DNA from 4 places in the Rhizobium sp. P44RR-XXIV genome. Region 4 is predicted to be linked to each of the others. Evidence: predicted binding sites of a transcription regulator. Region 4 holds the regulator's gene; each other region holds the start of a gene.

What was found. Region 4 encodes PhoB, which activates phosphate uptake and scavenging genes when phosphate is short. Its sites were predicted from a motif close to TGTCATNNANCTGTCAT; they were not measured.
Region 1: BSK43_RS21930 (toxic anion resistance protein) is a predicted target of PhoB. The motif match lies at 1,674-1,690, and genes of this name have one in related genera.
Region 2: BSK43_RS28610 (DUF47 family protein) is a predicted target of PhoB. The motif match lies at 2,454-2,470, and genes of this name have one in related genera.
Region 3: phnC (phosphonate ABC transporter ATP-binding protein) is a predicted target of PhoB. The motif match lies at 1,911-1,927, and genes of this name have one in related genera.

Annotation. Positions count from the first base shown of each region.
Region 1 covers NZ_MPVZ02000028.1:988,227-991,985, reverse strand. The annotation lists gene BSK43_RS21945 (glycerophosphodiester phosphodiesterase) at 1-209, opposite strand, end outside; gene BSK43_RS21940 (RidA family protein) at 209-676, opposite strand; gene BSK43_RS21935 (cell envelope integrity EipB family protein) at 812-1,639, shown strand; gene BSK43_RS21930 (toxic anion resistance protein) at 1,855-2,934, shown strand; gene BSK43_RS21925 (VWA domain-containing protein) at 2,940-3,759, shown strand, end outside.
Region 2 covers NZ_MPVZ02000029.1:541,920-545,678, forward strand. The annotation lists gene BSK43_RS28600 (methyl-accepting chemotaxis protein) at 1-669, shown strand, start outside; gene BSK43_RS28605 (inorganic phosphate transporter) at 789-1,793, opposite strand; gene BSK43_RS28610 (DUF47 family protein) at 1,793-2,434, opposite strand; gene BSK43_RS28615 (LLM class flavin-dependent oxidoreductase) at 2,545-3,612, opposite strand; gene BSK43_RS28620 (ABC transporter permease subunit) at 3,690-3,759, opposite strand, start outside.
Region 3 covers NZ_MPVZ02000025.1:664,435-668,193, forward strand. The annotation lists gene phnL (phosphonate C-P lyase system protein PhnL) at 1-579, shown strand, start outside; partial or broken gene BSK43_RS08650 (DapH/DapD/GlmU-related protein) at 576-1,192, shown strand; gene BSK43_RS08655 (pyridoxamine 5'-phosphate oxidase family protein) at 1,286-1,840, shown strand; gene phnC (phosphonate ABC transporter ATP-binding protein) at 2,064-2,918, shown strand; gene phnD (phosphonate ABC transporter substrate-binding protein) at 3,008-3,759, shown strand, end outside.
Region 4 covers NZ_MPVZ02000025.1:289,026-292,784, reverse strand. The annotation lists gene pstA (phosphate ABC transporter permease PstA) at 1-73, shown strand, start outside; gene pstB (phosphate ABC transporter ATP-binding protein PstB) at 88-903, shown strand; gene phoU (phosphate signaling complex protein PhoU) at 955-1,668, shown strand; gene phoB (phosphate regulon transcriptional regulator PhoB) at 1,700-2,383, shown strand; gene BSK43_RS06740 (GcrA family cell cycle regulator) at 2,562-3,110, opposite strand; gene BSK43_RS06730 (aspartate aminotransferase family protein) at 3,537-3,759, shown strand, end outside.

The DNA of each region.
Region 1 (3,759 bases), on a different contig from region 4:
CCGGGAAGATTGCAGACGCGCTGCAGATCGTCATCATGGAAAACGACGGGCACGCTGTCGGAGGCATAATGCAGGTCGCATTCGATGGCAAAGCCGGCATCGATGGCGCGGCTGAAGGCCGAGAGCGTGTTCTCCCAGACTTCCTTGTTCATGTCGTGATAGCCGCGATGGGCGACGGGACGTTCGGTCAGCCAGGCAAGCTTGCTCATCAGGCGATTTCCAGAATGGCATCGATTTCGACGGCGGCATTGAGCGGCAAGGCAGCCATGCCGACGGCGGCGCGGGCATGCTTGCCGGCTTCGCCCAATATATTTGCCAGAAGATTGGAGGCACCGTTGATCACAAGGTGTTGTTCGACGAAATCCGGTGTCGAGGCGACGAAGCCATTCAGCTTGATCAGGCGCTTGATGCGGCCGAGATCGCCGCCGAGGGCGGCCTTCGCCTGTGCGAGAATGTTGATGGCGCAAAGCTCGGCAGCGCGCTGGCCGCCGGCAACATCGACGTCCTTGCCGAGATGGCCTGTCACGCTGACCTTGCCGTTCTCGATGGGCAATTGCCCCGACAGATAGAGAAGATTGCCGCTGATGACATAGGGAACGTAGTTGGCGGCCGGTGCAGCGGCCTGCGGCAGAACAATCCCGAGTTCCTTCAAACGACCCTCTATAGCGTCGGACATTTTCATCTCCCGTTTTGTTGTAAAACCTTCAAAAATCCGGCATCAAGGCTAAGTTCCGCCAATTCGGACTGGCAGCCTCGTTTTAGCCGAAAGCGTTCTTATAACATCGCGTGCGAGTACAACAGGAGATAATGAATGTTCCGCTCGAGTATTGCTGCCACCGTCGTTTCGGGGCTGGGCATTCTTTCACTGGGGACGCCGTCCGCCCAGGCCGCAGGTCCAAGCGGGCTTATCGCGCATCGCGCCGTCTACGATCTGGAACTGAAGGACGCCACCGACCGCTCCGGCATCGCCGGAATGTTCGGTCGCATGGTCTATGAATTCGAAGGCTCCGATTGCGCCGGATTCACCACGAATTTCCGTTTCGTCACACAGATCGACACGGGCGATTCCACCCGTGTCAGCGACCAGCAGACGACGACCTTCGAGGACCTGGCCAAGCGGGTATTCCGCTTTGAAACCAAATCCTATACCGACAGCCAGCTCGACAAGGATGTGCGTGGCGCCGCAACCGACGATCAGAAGGGCATCAAGGTCGATCTGACCCAGCCGCACAGCAAGCAGGTCGAACTGATCCAGAGCCGGTTCCCGACGGAACACATGCTCGACATCATTCAGAATGCCAAGATCGGTAAGAAATTCTTTGAAGCTCAGGTTTTTGACGGTTCCGACGATGGCGACAAGCCGTTGATCGCGACCACCGTCGTCGGCAAGCAGGAGACGCCCGCCAAGGATGACCCCGATGCCGACAAGGCCGGCGCCTTTGCCAAGACGGCTTTCTGGCCGGTGACGGTCGCCTATTTCAATGAGAAATCCACGGGCGACGCCATGCCGGTTTATCGCATGTCGTTCAAGCTCTACGAGAATGGCATCACGCGCGATCTCACCATGGATTATGGCGACTTCGTCCTGACTGGCAAGCTGACCAAGCTCGAAGTTCTCGATAATAAGGCATGCCAATAGCTGCCGGGCGATGGCGCGCGAGCTGTAAGATCTCCGTCATAAAACTGTGATCCAAGTTTCACTATTGTGTGAAACGATCGGCACGCTTGGGTGAGTCTAACCGCTTCCCATAACGATCTGGAATTGTGGTGGGGCGCGCGGGGAAATGATCGTCTTGGGGACGATTGATGGTTTTTGCGGTCGGCTCCGTTTTTATGGACGAGAAAGCCCGACCTATGAGCAATACCGATATCGCCGCCGGTTCCAATGAGACCCTGCCTGTGGTCGCCGCCGATCCGGCTGAAATCGCCCGCATCGGCGATGCCATCGACATCACCGACCGTGCCGGCATTTCCGTCTATGGCGACCGTGCCCAGCAATCCGTGTCCGATTATTCGGACCGGATTCTGCGCGAAGTCCGAAACCGCGATCTCGGTGAAGTCGGCAAGCTGCTCACCGATATCATCGTCAAATCGAAGAAACTCGATCCGGCGTCCCTGAAGGACGAGGGTTTTCTTTCGCGGATGTTCTCGTCGTTCCGGGCGAGGGTTGAGCGTTTCAAGGAACAGTTCGAGGATGTGGCGGGCCAGATCGATCGCATCGGGCTGGAGCTTGATCGCCACAAGGATATTCTGCGCCGTGACATCGCCCTTCTCGATGATCTGCACGAGGAGACAAAGCAGTCGATCCTGCAGCTCGATGCCTATGTGCAGGCCGGTAAGAATTTCACCGAGCGCTTTCGCGTAACGGAACTCCCGAGGCTCAAGAGCGCTGCCGATGCGGCTTCGGCCAATCCCGGTGGCGGCATGCTTGAGGCGCAGGTCTATCAGGACAGCGTGCAGGCTCTGGATCGCTTGGAAAAGCGGGTTTTCTACCTGCAGCAGGCCCGCCAGCTCGGCATCCAGCAACTGCCGCAGATCCGTATCGTCCAGGCGGGTGACGAGACGCTGATCGAGAATTTGCAGGCGACCTCGGCGCTGACGGTGCCGGCCTGGAAGCAGAAGATGGTGATTCTGCTCGGCCTGACCCAGCAGAAATCTGCGCTCGAATTGCAGAAGACGGTGACGGACGCCACCAACGACATGATCCGCGAAGCTTCGAAAATGATGAAAGATCAGGCCATTGCCATAGAGCAGCAATCGCAGCGCGGTATCGTTGACATCGATACGCTTGCCGCTGCCAACCGCGACCTGATCGATACGATCGGTGGCGTGCTGAAGGTGCAGGAGGATGGCCGCGCCAAGCGGGCCGAAGCTGAGCAGCGGATGCAGAAAATGACCATTGAGCTCAAGAAAGCAATGATCGAGGCGCGGTAATTCGCATGATAAACCGCACATTCGTCACCGGCCTGGTACTGGCTGCGGCTCTCGCGCTCAACGGCTGCAATGTCGGCGGGGAGGGGCCGAAATTCTCGATCGTTTCCGGCTCGGAAAACACCGTCATCCAACCAATCGTCGAGGAATTCTGCAAGGAGAAGAGAGCGGCCTGCAGCTTCTCCTATGAGGGCACGCTGGATATCGGGCTTGCTCTTCAGAGTGAGCAGGGTGTCGAGCAGGACGCTGTCTGGCCGGCATCGAGCGTTTGGGTCGATATGTTCGACGTCAAGCGCCGGGTGAAGTCGTTGACCTCGGTGGCGCAGATGCCTGTCATTCTCGGCGTGCGCAAATCCAAGGCCGAGGCGCTCGGCTGGGTTGGCAAGCCGGTCTACATGAAGGACATACTGGCGGCGGTAAAGAGCGGTTCGCTGAAGTTTCTCATGACATCGGCGACGCAATCCAATTCCGGCGCCAGCGCCTATCTCGGCATGTTGTCGACGGCGCTTGGCAACAAGCCCGTCATCGAGCCTGGTGATCTCGACAAGCCGGATGTGCAGGATGCGGTCCGCTCCCTGCTTGCCGGCGTCGAGCGCTCTTCCGGTTCGTCCGGCTGGCTTGCCGATCTCTATACGGATCAGGCCTCGAAGGGCACGCTCTACGACGCCATGTGGAACTACGAAGCTGTCCTCAAGGAAACCAACGACAAGCTCGCGGGCATGGGCAAGGAGCCGCTTTATGCGATCTATCCGGCCGATGGCGTCGTAGTCGCCGATTCGCCGATCGGCTTCGTCGATCACGGACGCGGACAGGAGGTCGAGACCTTCT
Region 2 (3,759 bases), on a different contig from region 4:
GCGGTTGCCGCCATGGAGGCCATTTCAAAATCGTCGAGCGAGATCAGCAATATCATCGGCGTCATCGACGATATTGCCTTCCAGACGAACCTCCTCGCGCTTAATGCAGGGGTAGAGGCGGCGCGTGCGGGAGAGGCCGGCAAAGGTTTTGCCGTGGTCGCCCAGGAAGTGCGGGAACTGGCGCAGCGCTCCGCCAAGGCGGCCAAGGAGATCAAGGCGCTCATTTCGACATCGGGTCAGCAGGTCAACAGCGGTGTCGATCTCGTCACCAGAACCGGGCAGTCGCTCCAGCAGATCGTCAAGGAGGTCGAGGAGATCGACGGCAACGTCCGTGCGATCGTCGAAGCTGCCCGTGAACAGGCGACCGGACTGCAGGAGATCAACACGGCCGTCAACACCATCGACCAGGGAACCCAGCAGAACGCAGCAATGGTCGAGGAGTCCACAGCTGCAAGTTATAGCCTGGCCAAGGAAGTGTCGGCTTTGAACGACCTCCTCGGGCAATTCACCCTGCAGGCTGGTCGCAGCAACCAGGCGCGACCGGCGGCTGCTACGGAGCAATCAAGCCCTGCCGCTTCGCCCGCTCGTTCGTTGCGGGCGAGGATTGCCGGTGCCTTTGGAGGCTCCGGCGCATCGGCTGCGGCCGCATCCTCATGGGAAGAGTTTTGATCTCGCTCGGGCAATGCGCTCGCTGAACAATCGGCAGGCTTAAAGTCAGGAGATCGCGGCCATTCCAGCCGCGATCTTTCTTATTTTATTACAGATGTTTAGAAAGCCATGCTCGCTGATTACGTGAAAAGCTGCATGCACCAGTAGGAGAGCGCCGAGATGATGGCGGCGGCGGGCAGGGTGATGACCCAGGCAATGACAATATTGCCGGCGAGACCCCAACGCACTGCCGATACACGCCGCGCAGCGCCGACACCGATGATGGCGCCGGTGATCGTGTGCGTGGTGGAAACCGGAATGCCGAGCCATGTGGCCGCAAACAGCGTCAGCGCGCCGCCCGTCTCCGCGCAAAAGCCTTGCATCGGATTGAGGCGGGTGATTTTCGAACCCATCGTGTGAACGATCCGCCAGCCGCCAAACAGCGTGCCGAGGGCCATGGCTGTCTGACAGGAAAGCACCACCCATAACGGAACATGGAAGGAGCCGCCGCTATATCCCTGTGAATACAAGAGAATTGCGATAATACCCATGGTCTTCTGCGCGTCGTTGCCGCCATGCCCCAACGAATAGAGCGACGCCGAAAAGAACTGCAATATGCGGAATGTTCTATCGACGGCGAATGGTGTCTGGCGGACGAACAGCCAGGTCACGATGAGGACCAGAAACAGCGCCAGCACAAATCCTATCAATGGCGACATGACGATCGCGCCGGCGGTCTTGAAGACGCCGAGCCAGACAATCGAGCTGACGCCGACTTTGGCGAGGCCAGCGCCGATCAGCCCGCCGACCAGCGCATGCGACGAGCTGGAGGGTATGCCAAATATCCAAGTGACGATGTTCCAGACAATCGCTCCGAGGAGCGCTGCGAAGATGACGGAGGGGTCGACGATACTCGGATCGATGATGCCGGTACCAAGCGTCTCCGCCACATGCAGCCCGAAGAACAGGAAGGCGATGAAGTTGAAGAATGCGGCCCATAGCACCGCATATTGTGGCCGCAGCACACGGGTCGATACGATGGTGGCGATGGAGTTCGCCGCATCGTGAAGTCCGTTCAGAAAGTCGAAGAACAAGGCGGTGGCGATGATCCCCACCAGCAGCGGAAAGGCGAGCGAGGCCTCCATCAGACGCTCTCGAGCACGATGCCGTTGATCTCGTTGGCGACGTCCTCGAAGCGATCGACGACTTTCTCCAACTCGCCATATATCTCGCTGCCGATGATATAGGCCATGGCGTTGGAGGCGCCGTAATTGCGGAAGAGGTCCTTCAGGCCCTGTTCGTGCAAGGCGTCTGCCTGGCCTTCCACCTTGACGATCTCTTCCGTGAGATTGCCGAGCTTGGTGACATTGGCGCCAATGCGATCCAGGAGCGGCACCGCCTCGGCGACGAGATAGGCCGCCTTGACGATGACGGCGCCCATCTGCTGCATGCCCGGATCGAAGCTCTTCTGCTCGAAGAGCCGTATGGTTTTCACGGTCTTGTGCATCATGTCGATGGCGTCATCCATGGACATGATCAGGTCTTTGATGTCGCCCCGGTCGAATGGCGTGATGAAGCTTCGCCGCACCGCAAGCAGCACGTCGCGGGTGATATCGTCAGCCTGATTTTCAAGTTCGACGATCTCCCGGCATTTCGCATCGATATCCCGGCCGCCCAGCAGCTCGTTCAATGCTTCAGCCGCGCTGACGATCGTGCGCGAGTGCTGCGCGAAGAGATCGAAAAAACGATCCTCGCGCGGCATGAGTTTACGAAACCAGCCCAGCATCAAAGCTCCATGCATTCATTGTCATGAAACTGTCATAATTGACGAGGCACAGCTTGGAAAGCCGCGAGGTGTCGTTGTTCTGTGGGTATAGCTATCGTCAGCTTAACCGATCAGTCGCGCAGAAGGGGCAGGAGTTGGTCCCCTTGGCGTTTGATCTCGGGGAGGTAGGGAGTATCCGAAAGGACGAAATGCGTGATGCCCAGATCCCGGTATTTGCGCAGCGAGCGGGCGACATCTTCGGCGGAACCCACCAGCCAGGTAGTGCCGGCACCGCCGCCACCGTACTTGCCGGGTGCGGTATAGAGGTTGTCATCAAGCACGTCTCCGCGTGCATTCAGATCCAGCAACCGGCGCTGGCCGACGGCGATGGACTGCAGATGGTCGTTCCAGCCGGCGCCGTTGATCTTCGCCATTTCGGCAACCTTCGCCTCGGCGTCGGCCCATGCCTGTTCGGTGGTGTCACGCACCAGCGTGGTAATCCGCAATCCGAATTCCAGCGGCGGAAGATCGCGATCGAGCGTTTTGCTCAATGACTTCAGGTGCTCGATCCGCTGCCGGACGCCGTCAAGCGGCTCGCCCCAGAAAAGCTGGACATCCGCCTCAGTGGCGGAAACCCGCTCGGCTGCTTCCGAAGCGCCGCCGAAATAGAGTTTCGGATGCCGGCGCTCGCCGTTCTGTCGTATCCGTGGCGCCACGGTAGAATCGGTAACGCCGAAATGCTCGCCCTCATAGGTGACGTTTTCTTCGGTCCACAGCCGGCGAACCAGGCGCATGAATTCCTTGGTGCGGGCGTAGCGATGCGCCTGGTCGCCCTCGCTGTCGCCATAGGCCGAGAGATTGTCTTTGCCCGATACGATATTGACGCGCACGCGGCCGCCGCTCAGCTGATCCAAAGTGGCGGCTGCAGATGCGAAGTGTGCAGGGCGCCAATAGCCGGGGCGAATGGCGATCAATGGTTCGAAGCTTGTCGTGCGGACGGTAAGAGCGGCGGCGACGGTGAATGTATCGGGCCGGCCCCAGCCGGTGCCGATCAAGGCTCCCTTCCAGCCGTGATCCTCCAAGGTCTTTGCATGGCTGGTCAGCGTTTCCAGACTGTTGTGGTTTTCGACGGCAGAATCACCACGGTGACCGGATTTGACGTCGTTGGGAATATACCAAAGAAACTCGCTGCTGCTCATGTCCAGGGGCCTGTAATGCATTGAATAGGAAATTCCCGCCGAATGCGGGCGTGATCGATACGCTTGCTATCGAGGCTTCAGAGTTTGCCTTTCCACGGAACGAGAATGGCCTCGAGAATGCGGATTGCCGCCGTGAAGGCGAAGGCG
Region 3 (3,759 bases), 380 kb from region 4:
GGCCCGTCGGGCATCGGCAAGAGCTCGCTGCTGAAGATGATCTATGGCAATTACGCCGTCGACAACGGCCAGATCCTCGTCACGCACAAGGGCAAGATCGTCGATCTCGCCACCGCCGATCCGCGCACGGTGCTTGAAGTGCGCCGGCAGACCATGGGCTATGTCAGCCAGTTCCTGCGCACCGTGCCGCGCGTCGCCGCCATAGATGTCGTCGCCGAGCCGCTGTTGGCTCGCGGCGTGGCGGCAGCCGATGCCCGCGAAAAGGCAGCCGGCCTGCTTGCGCAGCTGAATCTTCCGCAGGAGCTTTGGCAACTGCCGCCTGCCACTTTCTCCGGCGGCGAGCAGCAGCGCGTCAACATCGCGCGCGGCTTCATCACCGACCACGCCATCCTGCTCCTCGACGAGCCGACAGCCTCGCTCGACGCCCGCAACCGCGCCGTCGTCGTCGACATGATCGAGCAGAAAAAGCAGGCGGGCGTTGCCCTTCTCGGCATCTTCCATGACGAAGAAGTGCGCGAAGCCGTTGGCAGCCGCATTCTCGACGTCTCGCAATTCTCGCCGAGAAAGGCAGCCGCATGAGCCGCAAGCTGGGCGAGACGCCCTTCATCAGCCCGACGGCCAGCGTCAACAATTCGACGCTCGGCCGCTACACCGAGGTGTCCGACCGCTGCCGCATCGACGAAACCGAGATCGGCGATTATTCCTACATCATGCAGGACGGCGCGGTCTGGTGTGCGACCATCGGCAAGTTCGTCAACATCGCCGCTGCCGTTCGCATCAACGCCACCAACCATCCAACATGGCGCGCGACGCTTCACCATTTCACCTATCGCGCCGCCGACTACTGGCCGGACGCCGATATGGAGACCGACTTCTTCACCTGGCGTCGCGAGAACCGGGTCGTCATCGGCCATGACGTCTGGATCGGCCACGGGGCGACCGTGCTTCCGGGTGTCACGGTCGGCAACGGGGCGTCATCGGCGCGGGTGCAGTCGTCTCCAAGGATGTCGCTCCCTATGCGATCGTCGGCGGCGTTCCGGCCAAGCTGATCCGCGAGCGTTTCACTCCCGAGGTCGGCGCACGCATGGACAAGCTGTCTTGGTGGGATTGGGATCATGATCGCCTGCGCACGGCGCTGGCCGACTTCCGCGCCCTTTCGGCCGAGGATTTTCTGGATCGTTACGACGCCTAAGGACGGTTTTCGCCCTGACCGGGCTTGCACGGGGCCGGCAGGCGTCACAGCCTCAGGCTATCTGTCGAGCCCGAGTTTAGGGGAGGCCTCTTCATGGCAAAGCAGTTTTCCAGCATCGACGACCGGCTGCGCGATTTCATCGCGCGGCAACACATCTTCTTCACGGCATCCGCAGCCGCCAATTCGCGGGTCAATGTCTCGCCACGCGAGACGCTATGCCTGCGCATCATCTCGCCGAACACGGCCATCTATCTCGACCGCACCGGCAGCGGCAACGAAACCTCCGCCCATATGAAGGCCGATGGCCGGCTGACCATCATGTTCTGCGCGATGCAGGGGCCGCCGATGATCCTGCGCCTCTATGGTCGCGGCAGGATTATCCATCGACCACTTCCCGAATACCGCGAATTGCTGCACGCACATTATGCCGGAGACGAGCCGCTCGGCGCTCGGCAGATCGTGTGGCTGGACATCGATCTCGTGCAGACATCATGCGGTTTCGGCGTGCCACTGTTTTCCTATGAGGGCGAAAGACCGAGCCTCGATCAATGGGCCAAAGCCAAAGGTCCGGATGGTATTGAGGAATACCGGCGCGAGAAGAATGTCCTCAGTATGGATGGTTTGCCGACGGGCTTATTTGACGGCTAAAGACAAGCAAAGCTCTCAGCCGGCTAATATTGCAAAATCGGCGAGAATTGTAACAGCACTTACATAAAACTGACATTGGAGCTTCATGAAGCGGGACTAATCGGTTGCCTTGTGGTTGGCGCGAACCCCCTCGAAACTCCTTTCGAGGCAGGGTCATGCGCCCATTCTTAGCACCGGTACCGCTGAAATTTTTGCAGCCCGGCAGCCGCGAAAGGGAAGCACTATGTTCGAACTCAGGAACGTCTCGCGCCGGTTTGGCAACAAGCTCGCTGTCGATTCCGTGACTTTGGACATACCGCAGGGACAGATGGTCGGCGTTATCGGCCGCTCCGGTGCCGGCAAGTCGACCCTGCTGCGCATGATCAACCGCCTGGCCGATCCGAGCTCCGGCTCCATCCATTTCTCCGGCGTCGAAGTCTCGAAGCTCAGAGGTCGCGCGCTGCGCAGTTGGCAGCGCGACTGCGCCATGATCTTCCAGCAGTTCAACCTGGTGCCGCGCCTCGACGTGCTGACCAACGTCATGCTCGGCCGCCTCAACCAGCGCTCGACCATCATGAGCCTTCTGTCCGTCTTCACCCGCGAAGAGCGCATCGAAGCCATCGCCGCGCTGGAACGCCTCGGCATCGAGCAGACGGCACTGCAAATGGCCGGCACGCTTTCCGGCGGCCAGCAGCAGCGCGTCGCCATCTGCCGCGCCCTGATGCAGCAACCGAAGATGATGCTCGCCGACGAGCCGATCGCCTCGCTCGATCCGCTCAATGCCAAGATCGTCATGGACGCGCTGCGCGACATCAACGAGCGCGAGGGCATCACCGTCATCACCAACCTGCATACGCTGGATACGGCCCGCAACTATTGCGAACGCATCATCGGGATGGCAGCCGGCAAAGTCGTCTTCGACGGCAAGGCATCCGAACTGACGGCTGCGGCCGTCAAGGAAATCTACGGCACCGACAAGGATGGTGCCGGGATCGACGAAACCATGACGTCTACATCAATCAATTTAGCCGATCCGGCCGCGCAGGCAGCGGCCATCGAATCTGCCGGCCCGCAACCGCTGGCACTGGCCGGTCTCTGAGAGGGACCGGGATCGACAGCCCGCGTCAAGGGCACATTCTTCTAGACCGAAGGCATCCGGGGACACCGGTTAATCAGGAGACGAACCCAATGTTGAAGAAGACTCTTCTCGCAGCCACGGCGCTTCTCGCGCTCGCTGGCGGCGCTGCAAACGCCGCAGACCTCAAGGAATTCCGCGTCGGCATTCTCGGCGGCGAAAACGAAGCCGACCGCCTGCGCAACTATGCCTGCCTTGCCGACCACCTGAAGAAGGAATTCGGTTTCGAGAAGGTATCGCTGTTCCCGGCCGCCGATTATGACGGCGTTATCCAGGGCCTGCTCGGCGGCACGCTCGACTTCGCAGAACTCGGTGCTTCCGGCTATGCAGCCGTTGCCATCAAGGACCCGAAGGCCGTTACCCCGATCCTGACGACCCAGCAGACCGACGGCTCGACCGGCTACTACTCGATCGGCCTCGCTCTGAAGTCCTCGGGCATCAAGACCATCATGGACGCCAAGGGCAAGAAGCTCGGCTATGCCGATCCGGACTCCACCTCGGGCTACCTCGTTCCGCTGACGCAGATCCCGAAGACCACCGGCGTTCCGAACGACAAGTTCTTCGCCTCGACCCAGTTCAACGGCGGCCACGAGAACAACCTGCTCGCCGCTTATGACGGCAAGGTCGACGTTGCTGTCGACGATTCCTCGGGCGTTGGCGATTTCAAGGACGGCTTCACCTCCGGTACCTTCCGCAAGGAAGTCGACAAGGGCGCAGTCGACCCGAACAAGCTCGTCGAAGTCTGGCGTTCGCCACTCATCCCGAACGGCCCGCTCGTTGTTCGCAACGCTCTCGGCACCGAATG
Region 4 (3,759 bases):
CCTGCTCTTCTTCCTCGTTGCGATGAATATCGGCGTGATCCTGCTGCGCCGCCGCTTCGAACGGCGCTGGTAGGGGAGGGCGATCGAATGAACATGATGACGGAAGCCGCAAGTGAAAGAGCATTGGCCAGGAAGATGACGACGATCCCCTACAAGATGATCGGCCAGGACGTGTCCGTCTTCTACGGCGACAAGCGTGCGCTCTTCGACGTCAACCTGAACATCCGTGCCAATACGGTTACGGCGTTGATCGGTCCTTCGGGCTGCGGCAAATCCACCTTCCTGCGTTGCCTCAATCGCATGAACGATACGATCGAGACCTGCCGCGTCACCGGCAAGATCACGCTCGACGATCAGGATGTCTACGACAACAACATTGATGTTGTGGAGCTGCGCGCGCGGGTCGGCATGGTCTTCCAGAAGCCCAATCCGTTCCCGAAGTCGATCTATGAGAACGTAGCCTATGGCCCTCGCATCCATGGTCTGCATCGCTCGAAAGCTGATCTCGAGCATATCGTCGAAACCAGCCTGCAGAAGGCCGGTCTGTGGGGTGAGGTGAAGGATCGGCTGCATGATGCCGGCACGAGCCTCTCGGGCGGTCAGCAGCAGCGCCTGTGCATCGCCCGTGCCGTCGCGGTCAGCCCGGAGGTCATTCTGATGGACGAGCCCTGTTCGGCGCTCGATCCCATTGCCACCGCCAAGGTCGAGGATCTGATCCACGAGCTGCGCGAAAACTTCACCATCGTCATCGTCACGCATTCCATGCAGCAGGCAGCCCGCGTGTCGCAACGTACCGCAATGTTTCATCTCGGCCATCTGGTCGAGGAGAACGATACCGATAAGATGTTCACCAATCCCGACGATTTCCGCACGCAGGATTACATCATGGGCCGTTTTGGTTGATGATGCCGTGCGCGCGGCTCCTTTCACACAGTTCACCTTGAGGATAGAAAAATGGTCTCCACTCACATTCTCTCTGCCTATGACGAAGACCTGAAGTTCCTGACGCGCCGTATTGCGGAAATGGGCGGCCTGGCCGAGCAAATGGTCAGCGACAGCGTTCGGGCGCTGGTCCAGAGCGACACTGGTCTTGCGCAGAAGGTCATCTCCGACGACGTCATCCTCGATCATGCCGAGCGGGAAGTCGGCGACAAGGCCATCGTCACCATCGCCCGTCGTCAGCCGATGGCTGCCGACCTGCGCGAGATCATGGGTTCGATCCGTATCGCTTCCGATCTGGAGCGCGTCGGCGACCTCGGCAAGAACACCGCCAAGCGCGTCATCGCCGTGCAGGGTACGGGCGTTCCGCGTCGCCTGGCTCGTGGCATCGAGCACCTTTCCGAATTGGCGCTTAGCCAGCTCAAGGAAGTCCTCGACGTCTACGCCACACGCTCGCCGGACAAGGCCGTGTCGATCCGCGAACGCGACGAGGAAATCGACGCGATGTACACCTCGCTCTTCCGCGAGATGCTGACCTACATGATGGAAGATCCGCGCAACATCACCACCTGCACGCATCTTCTCTTCTGCGCCAAGAACATCGAGCGCATCGGCGACCATGCCACCAACATCGCCGAGACGATCTATTACATGGCGACGGGTGCTCAGCCCGAAGGCGAGCGCCCGAAGGACGATACCGCCAATACCGTCGGCGCAGTGACGGAATAATCCGAAAGCGAAGAAAGGAGACCATAGGCGCATGGTTCCGAGAGTTGCTGTTGTAGAAGACGAGGAAGCGCTCAGCGTTCTGCTGCGCTACAATCTCGAGGCCGAAGGCTTCGAGGTCGACACGATCCTCAGAGGCGATGAAGCCGAGTTGCGTCTCCAGGAGCGCATTCCCGATCTTCTGATCCTCGACTGGATGCTCCCCGGTGTATCCGGCATCGAGCTCTGCCGCCGGCTGCGCATGCGGCCGGAGACGGAGCGCCTGCCGATCATCATGCTGACGGCCCGCGGCGAGGAAAGCGAGCGCGTGCGCGGTCTTTCCACTGGCGCGGACGATTACGTCGTCAAGCCGTTCTCGACACCCGAGCTGATGGCTCGCGTCAAGGCGATGCTGCGGCGCGCCCGTCCGGAGGTTCTCTCCACGGTGTTGCGTTGTGGCGATATCGAGCTGGACCGCGAGACGCACCGCGTTCACCGCAAGAGCCGCGAAGTGCGGCTGGGACCGACCGAATTCCGTCTTCTGGAATTCCTGATGTCCTCGCCGGGCCGCGTCTTCTCGCGCTCGCAACTGCTCGACGGCGTGTGGGGGCATGATATCTATGTCGACGAACGCACGGTCGACGTGCATGTCGGTCGCCTGCGCAAGGCGCTCAACTTCTCCAATATGCAGGATGTCATCCGCACCGTTCGCGGCGCGGGCTACTCCATGGAGGCCTGAGCGGGAATACCCGATCAGGCACTCAACATTACAGCGCCACGCGTCTTTCAAGACGCGTTAAGGTCGCTGTAATATCTTAGAATTCTGCATAATTTTCCCTCAAATCGGTTCCGATTTAAGGAATTATGCAGTCGCGGCGGAAACAGAAAACGGGCCCCAAAGGGCCCGTTTCTTTATCTCAGTGATGAAGTGTCTCAGCCGCGCGCTGAGCTGGCCTGCGCCGTTCATGCACCGGCTGGTAGGCCAGGCGCTGATGGTAGGTGCAGTAGGGCGATGAATCCGGGCTCTCGTTGCCGCAGAAGTGGAAATCGTCCTTCAGGGGATCGCCGACCGGCCACTTGCAGGTGCGCTCCGTCAGCTCCGTCAGGCCGAGGCGCCGGGAGATTGGAACGACCACATTGGCAGCCGGGCGATACTGGATCTCGTTGACCGTATCGATCTCGACCTCTTCCTTCAGCATGGTTGCGCCCTGCTGGCGGGTAACCGTGCGGGTTGCGACGCGCGCCTGATAGTTCGAAGCCCGCGGCGCCGTGGCGCTGCGCTTCGGCGTGCGAGCCGCCGCCGTCGTACCGCCAGCCTTCGCTCGGCCGGGAAGGTTCAAGCGATGCACCTTGCCGATAACGGCGTTACGGCTGACGCCACCGAGCTGTGCCGCGATCTGGCTGGCGCTCAACCCTTCGGACCATAGCTTTTTCAGCTTCTCGACGCGTTCGTCTGTCCAATTCATGCCCTGTCTCCGCTGTCGCGTTTCCGATGGCAGAATCCCTCACCATTGCCTCGCATGGGGATCGAGGCACGAAACGCTCTAAAATTGTGGTGACTAGTTCCGCCGCATGCAGTCTAGCAATTGGTTTTTAACCTAGTGTGAGGCAGACTCCGTGACAAGAGTCGCGGGAATCTTGAGGAATCGATTTCGAGGTTTTCCCCAACTTGCTGTCCGGGCGTGGCATTTCTGCAATATGCGGCGCCGAACGTATCCCTTTTGCGCGCAAGCACTTTCTCGCACCTGCTAAAGCGCCAGTTTTGTTGACATCGCGGTGCAAAACAACAATAGTGACCGGGCCGCCGCAAGGCGGCATTTTTGATTTTTTCGGACCCCTTTCGTAAAAACGAAGCGATTGGTCCTTAAAGTTGTGATCGAGGAGATATGGCCATGGCCGAGACCGCGCCGCTTTATGATACCTACATGCGAGCTCCGCTGCGGTTCGAGCGAGGCGAAGGCGTATGGTTGATCACTGAAAGCGGTGAACGCTATCTCGATTTTGCAGCCGGCGTGGCGGTCAATTCGCTCGGTCATGCTCATCCCCATCTTGTCGCCGAGCTGAAGGCGCAGGCTGACAAGGTTTGGCATCTGTCCAACCTCTACGAGGTGCCTG